Regions from separate parts of the Thermanaeromonas sp. C210 genome, predicted to be linked through region 3. Evidence: riboswitches for the same ligand, from Rfam matches in the RefSeq annotation. Region 3 holds a riboswitch; each other region holds the start of a gene.
What was found. Region 3 has a riboswitch for cyclic di-GMP ahead of TAMC210_RS08155 (type II secretion system F family protein). Riboswitches for the same ligand answer to the same signal wherever they lie in the genome.

Region 1: linked by a shared signal. The riboswitch ahead of TAMC210_RS06445 (helix-turn-helix domain-containing protein) and the one ahead of TAMC210_RS08155 (type II secretion system F family protein) in region 3 are both predicted to bind cyclic di-GMP.
Region 2: linked by a shared signal. The riboswitch ahead of flgB (flagellar basal body rod protein FlgB) and the one ahead of TAMC210_RS08155 (type II secretion system F family protein) in region 3 are both predicted to bind cyclic di-GMP.
Region 4: linked by a shared signal. The riboswitch ahead of TAMC210_RS12615 (methyl-accepting chemotaxis protein) and the one ahead of TAMC210_RS08155 (type II secretion system F family protein) in region 3 are both predicted to bind cyclic di-GMP.

What each region holds. Positions count from the first base shown of each region.
Region 1 is NZ_BLWF01000002.1:475,677-478,846, forward strand. Features, by position in the region: gene modA (molybdate ABC transporter substrate-binding protein) at 1-25, opposite strand, end outside; molybdenum cofactor riboswitch at 94-251, opposite strand; gene TAMC210_RS06440 (hypothetical protein) at 398-682, opposite strand; cyclic di-GMP riboswitch class I at 980-1,069, shown strand; gene TAMC210_RS06445 (helix-turn-helix domain-containing protein) at 1,138-1,401, shown strand; gene TAMC210_RS06450 (sigma-70 family RNA polymerase sigma factor) at 1,540-1,935, shown strand; gene TAMC210_RS06455 (DMT family transporter) at 2,228-2,659, opposite strand; gene TAMC210_RS06460 (L,D-transpeptidase family protein) at 2,786-3,170, shown strand, end outside.
Region 2 is NZ_BLWF01000004.1:415,548-418,717, forward strand. Features, by position in the region: gene fliF (flagellar basal-body MS-ring/collar protein FliF) at 1-846, opposite strand, end outside; gene fliE (flagellar hook-basal body complex protein FliE) at 858-1,172, opposite strand; gene flgC (flagellar basal body rod protein FlgC) at 1,212-1,640, opposite strand; gene flgB (flagellar basal body rod protein FlgB) at 1,643-2,035, opposite strand; cyclic di-GMP riboswitch class I at 2,223-2,326, opposite strand; gene TAMC210_RS12425 (bis-aminopropyl spermidine synthase family protein) at 2,429-3,170, opposite strand, start outside.
Region 3 is NZ_BLWF01000003.1:147,053-150,222, forward strand. Features, by position in the region: gene TAMC210_RS08145 (GspE/PulE family protein) at 1-753, shown strand, start outside; gene TAMC210_RS08150 (type IV pilus twitching motility protein PilT) at 761-1,774, shown strand; cyclic di-GMP riboswitch class I at 1,821-1,907, shown strand; gene TAMC210_RS08155 (type II secretion system F family protein) at 1,946-3,151, shown strand.
Region 4 is NZ_BLWF01000004.1:459,060-462,229, reverse strand. Features, by position in the region: gene TAMC210_RS12620 (M1 family metallopeptidase) at 97-1,689, shown strand; cyclic di-GMP riboswitch class I at 1,731-1,822, shown strand; gene TAMC210_RS12615 (methyl-accepting chemotaxis protein) at 1,919-3,170, shown strand, end outside.

The DNA of each region.
Region 1 (3,170 bases), on a different contig from region 3:
ATAAGAAGTGCCGCCTGCCGCTCAAGGTTATCCTCCCCCTCAATCTTCCTAAAAGATAACCCCGGCTCGCAAAGGATGCCGGGGTCTGTTCCGCGTGGTCCAAACCTTTCTCCTTTCCGAGCAAGGGGAGGCATGCCCGTTTCCCGGCATACCCCGTGGGCTATATTTTAGCCCAGGCCGGCTGGCCATAGATCTGACCCTTGCTTAAGGGCTCGTCCTTAGGCTCAACCGGCTCGGAGAAAGATATCAAATTTTGTCGGCTACTTCCACGTTCTTATCATACCCTATCGTATCCAGCCCGTCAAGGATGCCCGGTGGTGCGCCCCTAAACTCGTATTTGCAGGTCGCATACCCGGGTACCCGCGTTTTTGCCGGCTCTTGACACGGGACACGGGCTTCATGTCCGGGTGCCTATTTTCGAACCGAACATCTGTCGGCTTCCGGTGGCGGAAACGGCGACTAACAGGCCGTTTAACAAATATAGCGGGATATCTCTGAACGAGAAATTACCTGTAGCCAGGTTCGTTATTATAATAAGTGTTAAGGCGACGGTTAGAATTAGGCCGCGCATCGACCATCCCTTTAACCTTCCAATATTCTTGAGAAACTCCACCACCAATAAAGTAGCCATAGCGGCTCCGGATAAGGTAGCGAGATCGGCGTAGGTAAATAAGCCCTCCATGGCTTTCCCCCCTTCCATGTAAACTGAGCCGGCCTCGGGCTCTCGAGTGAAATTCCTAAGGCTCGGTACCTTCTACTCCCTAAAGAGGGAAGAACTGCCCCTTTTAATAACCCAGTCGTCCGGAGGCCCTTCCTTCCAAACCCGAAACCGGGACGCCAGCCTGTCCCCAATTGATCGACGCACCAGTATGCTTATTATTCCAGATCAGTAACCAATTGCCATATCCTGACTTCTAGTATATAATGGATGCGTAACTACAGAAGAAGGATATATTTGCTCCCCACAACCTAATAGTTCGAGTGCCAAAGGCAAACTTACCGAAAGGTGAGGACGCAAAGCCATAGGGTCTAAAGTACCAACTGGTACTATGACAGCCTGGCTGCCACTTGAAGCCCATTAAACCTGCCCTCATCTTTGGGGCAGACTTTTTTGTCTTCTGGGGAGGGCAAAACTTCATGTCGAGAAAGGTTAAACTACGGGAGTTAATTATGAAGGCCCAAGCTGGTGACCAAGAAGCCCTCGCCGAGCTGATTCAGCGCTTTAGCCCGGTAATTAAGAAATACAGCCGCCGCCTAGGTTATGATTATGAGGAAGCACGCTCTGACTTGGTAGCCTGGATAGTAGACGCCGTTCGCCGATACAAGCCCAAAACCCCGTGGGGAAGGAGCGAACTAGAGCAATACTTTTCAGAAAAGAATAATCGCGGAAAATCATCTTGACAGTTGGGTATGGGGGGTATTAACAGCCTCTTCTCCTTCTCTTTAATTATTGTAACGAGATATGTAGGTTAAAAGGAGGCGCAGAACTATGTCCCCCTAAGCCTGAATCCGGCCAAACTCGACTTTGAAGATGCTCAAGTGGCAGCCTGGCTCTTAACCGGTCTATGCCACGAGGCCACCAGGCTGGCAAGAAAGCAGAAATACTTAAGAAAGCACGAGCTGCTAATCCTTAATAAACCTGTGAATCAAGAATCCGAAGAAGAGGAAAGGGAAATGGTTGACGCCCTTGCTTCTCCTGCCGACACCCTGGCCGAAGTAGAGGACACTCTGTTCCTCGAAGAAGCCCTTTCGGTGCTTACACCCCAACAGCAGAGAGTTATTATCGCTACCGTCTTAAACGGAGCCACGGAATATGAAGTGGCCAAAAAACTAGGGATTTCCCAACCGGCAGTGCACCGGATTAAAGTACGCGCCTTGAACAGGCTTAGGAAGCATTTGGTCCCCGACGGACCCGACCAGCCAGTAGGCACTTGAGACACGCAGCTCTTCGAGAGCCAAAGGTTACAGGGTCGTAGCCCCCCAGATAAATGCAGGCACACCATAATGGCTCTGTATATTTCTCCATATCCTATGCAACTATTCTCATATTTTTGTCTCCTGGCTAATTCTTCACGCATTTTTATACATTTTGTTCTCCTGTAGCCCTCCAATCATGCGGCGCGCTACGGCGTTGGCCAAAGGCATTCCGGATAGGCTAAGCTAGCCGGAAGTTGTCGCTCAAGGCGCCATACGGCCACGGCCGTTGTAAACCAGCTCTCTGCTCGGCCTAATTCAACATCAGGCGCGCTCCGGCCGCCAATAGAACCAGGCCCAGGGCCTTCCACCAGGTAAAGGGGATTTTGTTGAGGCCGAAGAGCCCCAGGTGGTCGATGATCAGGGCCATGGTTACCTGTCCCACAATGATGGCGGTGGTGGCCAGGGCCGCTCCGGCCCGGGATATGCTGGCCATTACGCCGTAGGTGATGAGCACCCCGATAAGACCCCCGAGGAGCAAATACCAGGGGGTCTGGGTAATTTTACCTAAACTGCCGGGGCTAAGGGGCCAAAGAAGTAAAAGGGCAGTCGCTATGGTAGCCGTAAGGTGGACCACGAGGGTGGCCTGGAGGAGGCCGGTAATTTTGGCCAGGGCTGCATTTAGGGAACCTTGAACGGCCATGGCCACCCCGGCCACGAGGGCAATGATCAGGGCGAGGAACATGTTATTGCTCCTTTGCCACAAAGAATCGGCTTTGAGGCTATATAACCCTTTCTTAGTATACCCCGCCCGGCGTCAACCTTGCGCCATGGGCCACCAGGGCAGGCGGCCTTTTACGGGAAGGGCAAGTTGCGGACCATATACATGGAAAAGGGCTATCTGCGGGAAAAATATGAGTCAGGACCTTGGGGCCAAAGCCCCCAGCAGGCAGGAGTAAGTTACGAGTGGCATAATCCCATGGGAAGGAGAAGCAAGGTGCAGGTCTTACCCCTTTTCACCGCTCTTCTCTTAGCCCTTACCCTTTCTTACCCCGGGGCTGTACAGGCCCATTCCCCGTGCGGCTGTGAAGGCGAAAACCGCACCCTCATGTTGACCGACCCGCCCCTTAAGGGGCAGGATGTAGCCGAACTCCAGTATGTACTGTCCCGGATGGGCTTTTACTTTGGACCGCCCACCGGCGTCTACGACCGTATCACCCAGCGGGCGGTGATCAATCTCCAGCGGGCCCACGGCC
Region 2 (3,170 bases), on a different contig from region 3:
CTTACGGAAGACTTCCTGCTGGTTAAAATCAAGCTCCGCATTCACCATCACTACGGCCTGCCCGGGACCCAAAATCCTGGTGAGCATGTTTTGAATCCGCTGCTCGAGGTCCTTTTCCAGGGCCTGCTTGAGCTCCTGTTGCTTTTGCTGCTGGGCGGTGATGGGGCCGCTTTCACCCTCGGCCAAACCCGCGCTCAAAACATTGCCCTGGGTATCAATGATATGCACATTTTCCGGTTTAAGACCTTCTACGCTGGCCGCCACCAGCTGCATTATGCCCTGGACCTGCTCGGGCCGGAGACGGGCCAGGGGTTTTAGCTTCAAGACGATGGAGGCCGAGGGCGGGGCCTGCTCCTCCAGGAATACGCTCGGCTGGGGCAGCACCAGGTGAACCCGGGCGTCCTCCACTTCTTCCAGGGAAGTAATGGTGCGCTGCAGCTCCCCCTGCAGGGCCCGCTGGTAGTTAATGTGCCGTTCAAAATCGGTCATACCCAGTTTATTCTGGTCGAAGAGCTCGAAGCCCAGGGTCTGCCCGCCCAGTACACCGGCGCTGGCCAGGTCCAGGCGCGTCTCGTAGACTCTGTCCTGGGGCACCAGGATGGTGGTCCCCTCATCGGCCAGTTGAAAGGGGATGTTCATCTCCTTCAGCTTGGCCACCACCGCGGCCGCATCTTGCTGGTCGAGGCCGGTAAACAAGGGTGCATACTTAGGCCTTATTAACCACGTGATAAATAAAGTGCCGGCCACCAGGCTTGCTACGACCACCACCAGCAGGGCCGACCGCCTGGAGGGTGTAAGGTTGCTCCAATAACCGGTCACTTTTTGCGGTAGGTCCTGGAACTTCATCCCCCAACTCCTTACAACTGCATCCGGAAGATTTCCTGGTAAGCTTCCAGCACTTTATTGCGCACCTGCACCGCCAGCTGGAGGGATAAACTAGCTTCTTCCAGGGCGAGGGTCACCTGGTGGAGGTCCTGCACCTGCCCGGCCAAGTACTGGAAGGTAAGCCTATCGGCCTGTTTCTGGCTTTCTTCCAGCTCCCTTAATTTGGCGGCCAGTATCTCGCCGAAGGACGCCGCCAACTGCGCTGCGCCGGACCTGGCAGGGCCTTCCTCGCCGGGAACGAGCTTTCCCGCCATGGGCATGAGCATGGAGACTTGACTGGATAACACGGGTGCATCCCCTCTCCTCGGTAAAGCCTTCTATCCCAATTATACGCGGCCGATCTCCAAGGCCTTCAGGGAAATACTTTTGGCGGCGTTGAGAACCGTGGCATTAGCTTCATAGGCCCGCGCAGCGGTAATCAGATCTACCATCTCGTTTACCACGTTGATGTTGGGGAAGGCCACATAGCCCCGGGCGTCCGCATCCGGATGGGAAGGGTCGTATACCAGCCTTGGGGGCGTGCTGTCTTCCACAATGGCCGCCACCCTTACGCCGCCACCCGGCCATTGGGTCCTTTGCGGGGCCATAGCCGCCTGCAGGCGCTCGGCAAAAACGGCAACCCGCCGGCGGTAGGGACCCCCCCCGGCCGTGCGGGTGGTGTTGATGTTGGCCAGGTTACCGGCTATCAAATCAATGCGCAAACGCTCTGCCGTCAGTCCCGAAGAGCTAATGGCCAGGGCGGGAAGAAGTTCCACCCCTATCGCCTCCCTTCGCTAATAACATGCCGCAGCATCCCCAGGCGGCCGTTTAGCTGGTGTACCAGGAGGTTGTAGTTGAGGGTGTTCATGACCAGCTCCACCATTTCCCGATCCACGTCCACATTGTTGCCGTCTTCCCTCATGGAAGTGGTCCGCTCCTGTTCGACCCGCGGCTCCAGGGAAAGAGCGTCCTGCGGAAGGTGCCGGGGATGGGTGCGGTAGAGGGGCAACCCACCTCCGCCGTTTAAAGCACGCCGTAGTTCGTCCTCAAAGGTCACGTAATAACGCTTGAACCCCGGCGTGTTGACATTGGCGATGTTGTGGGCAATAGTTCGCTGCCGCAGGGCGGCAGCGTCCAGGGCTTTGCCCAGTACCTGCAGGGTAGGCGTCATGAACACCTAAAATCCCCTCTTTTTCTTTTTTTTTCGTCTTTCTCCGCCTAATTTAGTTTAATAAGAAATTGGTAAAATGTGTATCCGACCACCGTCCTAATTTTCTCTGGGACTACGGTCCCCAAGAAGGGCGCCTTAGTAAAAAGGCCTGCTCCTCCCAAGGGCAGGCCTTTTCTCCCACTCCAGGAACGGCAGCCTGGCGATCTTAGCCCCTTGCTTCTTTAAGGAGCCGGGGCCGTAGACCCATGGCTTTGCGCGCTTCCCCTTTCGGAGAGCTTGCCCTTGACATAAACTTCCTGGAGTAAAAAACTCTTACTGTTTGACTGGATAGATTCAACATCTATTGGCAAAATCCTGCACCGTTCGCCAAATTTTAGGTAAAAAATTTTGGCCTCAACCGTATATGAGGGCCTCTTTATCCACGTACAGCTCGCACTCAGCAGCCTCGTTTCTTAGGCCCTCTACTTGTCCCAGGGTCTGGATGCGGTACATGGCCGAACGATACCAATTGATGCGCGGGGGGAACTTTAGGAAGGGAAAGGTCTTCTTAAGGCTGGGAAGAAGGTAATCCCAGTTCACGTAGTGGTTGAAATCCTCGATAATGTCGGTGATGGTGACTTTAAATTTGCCCACCAGAAGCTGCTGGAGTTCATTCCATTTCCTGAGGGAAGACTCCGCATGGGTAAGGCCGAAATAGCCGGCACACCCTTCTCCCCTCAAGCTGAGAAGCCCCCGACCTAAACAGACCTCGAGTGCCTCCAGGGTTTCCGGGGGATCGGTAGTAAAGGTATGGAAGGAGCCTACGTACTCCTCGGGCAGCTTTTGGCGAAAGTCGTACCTCCGGGCCTTTACCGGGAGCCGGTTTTCCTCCGCCACCTCGTTAATGAAGTCGATAAGCCGGTCGTCGATTTCCAGGACGACCACTTCCTCGGGCATCCCCGAGAGCCCGGCGGCCAAGCTTACGAGATCGTCATCGCCCAACACCAGCAGCCGTTTCCCCGCCAGGTCCCCCCGGTCCGCCATAAGGGCTATTCTGCTCACCGTGGTTTCCGCCGTCACAAAGCCCTGATCGTATTCTTTGATGGGCTCCGGACGCCGCCCCGCAATTTCTACGAAGCGCCGGTATAATCCCTCC
Region 3 (3,170 bases):
GCCTACGGTATGATCCTTATTACGGGACCCACGGGGAGCGGTAAAACAACAACCCTTTACGCCACCCTCAACGCCCTGAGTTCCCCGGAAAAGAACATAATCACCATCGAGGATCCGGTGGAATATCTGCTGCCGGGTATAAATCAGGTGAGGGTCAACCCCAAGGCCGGCCTGGATTTTGCCTCCGGCCTCCGGGCCATCCTGCGCCAGGATCCCGATATTATAATGGTCGGGGAGATCCGGGACCGGGAAACGGCGGACATATCTGTGCGGGCGGCCACCACCGGCCACCTGGTTCTGAGCACCCTGCACACCAACGACGCCGCCGGGGCCGTGACTCGCCTGCTGGACATGGGAGTAGAGCCCTTTCTCGTGAATTCTTCCCTCATAGGAGTCGTGGCCCAGCGCCTGGTACGCCTGATATGTCGTAATTGTCGTGAAACCTACCATCCCGCCCCCGAGGATCCGGCCCGCGCCTTTGCCCGGGACAAAAAGGGACTGGTGTTCTACAGGGGCCGCGGGTGCCCCCAATGCAATTACACGGGCTACCAGGGGAGAACGGCCCTCCACGAAGTCCTGGTCATGACGGAGGACCTCCGGGCCCTGGTGGCCGCAAAGGCTCCCTCCCACGAGATAAAAAAGGCGGCCGTAGCCGCGGGGATGGTGACCCTGCGGGAGGACGGCCTGGAGAAGGCCGGCCAGGGGCTTACAACCGTGGAGGAAGTAATGCGGGTGACTTTGGGAGGTTTATGATACGGCCATGCAAATACATATAAACGATGTTCTGGCTTCCGCAGCAGAGGTTGGCGCATCCGACGTACACCTCACGGTGGGGCTGCCGCCGGTGTTCAGGCGGCACGGGAAATTGGAAGTCCAGGAGGCCTGGCCGCCCCTGACGTCCGCGGTAATGGAGGCCGTGGTCCGGCAGATCCTGGGTTCCCGCTGGGAGGAATTCGTCCAACGGAAGGAACTCGACCTGGCTTACTCGGTTCCGGGACTGGGACGGTTCCGGGTGAATATTTTTTATCAGAGGGGCAGCGTAGGGGCGGCCATCCGTTTGGTGGCTGCGGCCATACGCTCCCTGGACGAACTGGGCCTTCCCCCGGTTGTGGGAGAACTCGTAGACCAACCCCACGGTTTAATCTTGGTCACCGGCCCTACGGGTAGCGGTAAAAGCACTACCCTGGCGGCCATGATCGACCGCATCAACGAGCGCCGGGCCTGCCATATAATCACCCTGGAGGATCCCATTGAGTACCTTCATCACCACAAGAAGAGCATTGTCAACCAGCGGGAAATAGGCTTCGACTCCCCCTCCTTCGCCAGCGCCCTGCGGGCAGCCTTAAGGCAGGATCCCGACGTGATCCTGGTCGGGGAGATGCGGGACCTGGAAACCATAGCCACGGCCATCACCGCCGCCGAAACCGGGCATTTGGTCCTGGCTACCTTGCACACGGGAAGGGCGGTGCAAAGTATAGACCGTATTATCGATGTGTTTCCTCCCCATCAACAGCCCCAGGTGCGCATCCAGCTGGCGGATGTCCTGGTGGGTGTGGTGACCCAGCAGCTCCTGCCGCGGGCCGACGGCCGGGGCAGGGTGGCGGCCGTGGAGATACTCATCGCCACCCCGGCCGTGCGCAACCTCATCCGGGAGGGCAAGACGCACCAGATTGTTTCCCATATGCAGACGGGGGGACGCTTCGGCATGCAGACCATGGAAATGGCCGTGAAGCAACTAGAGGCCCGGGGAATAATCGCCGGGGAAAATAGTTAGCGCGGCAGGATTCTGGAGATATTTGGCGAAATATAAACCCCTAAACCCGTTACCAGGGCAAACCCGGCGAAAGCCGGGGGCGCAAAGCTACGGGCCTAAGGGCAGGGAGGCCTAAGGTCGCCGGGCTGCCGGGAAGGTGCAGTTATTCCTGGAAGGCCGGCGCTTTTTGTTATGAGGGTAAGGTACAGGGCCAGGGATGCTGCTGGGAAACTCGTCCAAGGTTTCATAGAAGCGGACAACGAGCAGGCGGCCGGCCGCCTCCTGCGTAGCCGGGGACTTTTTATAACCGAACTGCGGCCGGTAGAGGATCAGCCGGATTACCTGCGCTCATTGCTTTGGAAGCGCGTAGGTCGCCGGGATCTCGCCCTCTTTTGCCGGCAGCTGGGAACCATGCTGGCGGCGGGCCTGCCCATTGTGAACGCCTTGAGGACCTTGAGCAGGCAGGAAGGCAATCCGCGGTTTAAAGCCAGCATAGACAGGGTGGTGGAAGATCTGGAGCAGGGGAACCCCCTCCACGCCGCCCTCGGCAAATCGCCGCAGGTATTCCCGCCGGTAATGGTATATTCGGTGGAGGCGGGCGAAGTGAGCGGCGCCCTGGATGAGATCCTGATGAGGCTGGCCGAACACTTTGAACGGGAGCACGAGGTCCAGGAAAAGATTAAGTCGGCCATGACCTATCCCCTGATAGTCCTGGTGGTATCCCTTCTGTCGATAGGTTTTATAATAACCTTTGTTTTGCCCATGTTCAGCAACATAATCGCCAATATGGGGGTCCCTTTACCGTGGCCCACCCGGGCGGTACTGGGCCTGGGCCGGTTTTTCAGGGAGTGGTGGCCCTGGATGGCCGCGGCCCTGGCCGCCGCGGGTTACGGGGCCTGGAGGTGGTCCCAACAGGAGAGGGTGAGGTATGCCCTGGATAAAATCGTACTACGATTTCCGGTCTTCGGGCATCTTAAGCACCAGGCTCTCCTTTCCCAGTTCAGTCGAACCCTGGGCACCATGCTGTCCAGCGGGGTGCCTATTCTACAGGCCCTGGAGGTGGTGGAAAGAACGGTAGGCAATCGCATACTGGCCGAGGCCATAGCCCTGGCCCAGGAGCAGGTACGGGATGGGAGGAGCATAGCCTCGCCCCTGGCGGAGAGCGGCGTCTTCCCGCCCATGGTAGTGGAGATGGTTACCGTGGGCGAGGAAACGGGTACTTTGGACGCCCTCCTGGCGAGGCTGGGAGCCTTCTACGACCGCGAAGTGGGCGAGATGGCCGCCCGGCTGTCCTCCCTCATCGAACCCCTTCTGATACTGGTCCTGGGCGGCGTGGTGGGAGTCATCGTAGTATCCGTGCTGCTCCCCGTATTCCAGGTGGTGGGGAGCGTGAGGTGAGGGGCGAGAGAAAGTATTG
Region 4 (3,170 bases), on a different contig from region 3:
TGGGAAGGAACCTCCTCGCCCGGAACAGGAAAAAAGCAGGAAAGGGCTCCAGTTTTGTCGAATTAACCCGGAGTTCGCCTCAAAGGGAGAAGTTGCATGGAAAGGAAAAAGCTCCTTCTTCTGGTGTTGCCGGGGCTCTTTCTGGCCTTTTGGTCCTGCGGACTCCAAAGCGTCCTCCATTCCTCCCCCCGGGAAGTGGGTCCGAACCTGGTCGGCTACGACCGGGTGGTGCTGGACCCGCCCCCCGTGAAAATGGGCGGAGAAATCCTTATCCCGGCCCGCTATCTTTCCCCCGCCGGACGGGGGTACGCTGCGTCTCCTGCCGGGCAGTATCTCCCCTTAGATGCCGCCCTGGATGCCTGGGGTCTGGCGTTTTCAGGTGTTGATCCCCGGGAAGTGAAGCTCCCCGTTCCGGACGGGGGCTGGTCGGGCCGGTTCCGTTATCGCTTTCACCCCGTATATAACATCCAGGCCAGGCTAGACCTCGCCGGAGAGCTCCTGCAGGGCAAGCTCTTGCTGGCCTACCAAAACCCCTATTTTTACCCCTTAACCGAGCTCCAATTCAATCTCCCGGCCAATGGCATGGCCGAGGCGGCAAATTCCCTGACCGTTCACCGCGTTAAAATAAATCAAATAGAAGCCGCCTTTATGGTTCAAGGCACCAGGCTGGAGGTGCCCTTGAACCGGCCCCTCTTTTCTAGGCAAACCTTGGTAGTAGAAATAGATTTCTCCACCCATATACCGGATAGAGCGGCCCGGCTGGGAGTCTTTGACGGGGTTACCATGGTTTCCGGCTGGTATCCCCTTTTAGCGCCGCGGCAGGAGGGAGCCTGGCAGGGGATGGCAGAAGGGGCGAGCTTTGGCGAACCTTATTTTGCCGACGCAGCCTACTACCAGGTGGATCTCCGGGTGCCTTCCCACCTGGTAGTGGTGGCCAGCGGCCGGGTTACGGGCCGCACAGAAGGTGGTGGCTGGACCGGCTGGTCCTTCAGCAGTGAACATCCCATCCGGGAGTTCGCCTTTGCCGCAGGCGCCGGGTGGCAATTCGCTGGCCGCCGGGTGGGGCCGGTGGAGCTGGTGGTGGCCACCCGCAGTCGGCCGTCCCCCGAGATACTGGATACGGCGGTTCAGGCTTTAAAGTATTTTCAAGAGTACTGGGGCACCTATCCCTATTCCTATCTTCACCTGGTAGAGGTTCCCCTGGAGGGGCTTTCGGGAATGGAGTATCCCGGTCTGATCTTCCTGAGCACCTTAAAGGGGTACAGCCCGCCGGTGGTCGTCCATGAGGTGGCCCATCAGTGGTGGTATAACCTGGTGGGGAACGACAGTATCCGGGCGGCCTGGATCGACGAAGGGCTGGCGGAATACAGCACCTTGCTCTACTACAGCTTCGCGGACCCCGACTACTACCGGATGTGCAAGGAGGAGATCGCTTCCGTGGCGGGGAGGGAACTTGAGCTCGCGGACTTACCTTTGACCGCCTATGCATCGGAAGAAGATTACCGCCGCATTGTCTACCGCCAGGGGGTTCTTTACTGGCTGCGCTGGGAGGAAAGCATGGGCCGGCAAGCCCTGGGTGATGCCCTGCGGTACGTCCAGGAGTATTATCGCTTCGAAAGAGTAGGGGTGGAGGCGTTACAGCGGATACTCGAGTTTTACCGGGATCCCCAGAAACATCTTGCCTATTGAGGCCCGATTCAAGTATAATTAAGGCGAAATTGACAGAATTTCCCCGAAAAAGGCAAACCGGCCGAAAGGCCGGGGCGCAAAGCTACAGGGTCTAAGGCCGTCTTTGTGGCGGCTATGACAGCCAGCTGCCGTGGGTGGACCGGGGCTACCCGCAGTGTTTCGTAGCCCCTTTTTATTATAAATTAAATTAAATGAAGTAGTTCATAAGGTTTAAGGAGGTAAAAGGGAAGTGGCAAGGTTGTCGTTGCGTCGTCGCCGAGCGGGGCAGGACAAGGGGGAGGTGAAGGGCAAGGAGGCAAAAAGAAGTTTTTTCCTGGCCCGGCTAAAGCTGCGTACCAAATTAATGGGCGGCTTCCTTCTGGTCATTGCCGTCTTCGTGGCCGTCGTTATCATTGTTAACTTCAATCTCCAGCGCATTTCCCAGGTGGCCGAGGAAGTCGTCAAGCTTCAGGAGCAACATGAGTTATTTACCGAAATGTCCAATGCCATATGGGATAGTTACCGGCGGACTACCGACTACATTATCAACGGTTCCCAGACCCATGTTTTGAGTTTCCAGGACTCCATGGAGCGGTTTGACGAGGCCAAGGGCCAGCTGGACCAGATGGAACTGGACGACCAGGCCCGAGGGTTTTTGGGCGCCATGGCCATGGCCGCCAAGAGTTTTAGAGATAGTTTTGAAGGAACCATCCTCAAAACCAGCCGCGAAGATCGGATGCAGGCTCTCCCTATCTTGAGTTTTCAGATGGGGGCTGCGGTGGACAATGTCAACAACGTCGGGAGCCATTTAAAGCAGGAAATGGCCGTCCGGCGGGATGAGGCCCAGAATCAGTTACATACCGCCATTATCTATACTAGGTCCACCCTCCTGACGGGCCTCATACTGGCCTTCCTCATGGGTATGGCGGTGGCGTTCCTTTTCACCCGCCTTATCGGCCGTCCTATAGCTCAAATTGCAGCCTACGCCGACCGGGTAGCGGACGGGGATCTTACCGTGGCCGCCTTAGCCGTTAAATCCGACGACGAGCTGGGGCAGCTGGCACGGGCCTTTAACGCCATGGTGGCCAAACTGCGAGAGCTCATCGGCCAGGCCAGGGCTATGTCCACCGAAGTGGCCCGCTCCAGCCAGGACCTGGCCCAGATGTCCCAGGAGCTGGGGGAAGCGGCCCGGCAGGTGGCGGTTACCGCCCAGGAAATGGCGCGGGGTGCCGAGCACCAGGCACAGCAGGTGAGCGAGACGGCCACGGCCATCGAGGGCCAGGCTAGCAGGGTGGAAAGCGTCCACAACCAGGCTGAGGAAATGGCCACCTTTTCCGGGCTGGTGGTGGAGAAGACCGGGGAGGGGGCCCGCACGGTAGAAGAGGCCAACCGCCAGATGGAAGCCATTGCCCGGCGGATGGAAGGCCTGTCCCGTACCGTGGAGGAGTTGGGGCGGCGCTCTTCCGAGATAGGCCAGATTGTAGGCGTCATCTCCGGCATAG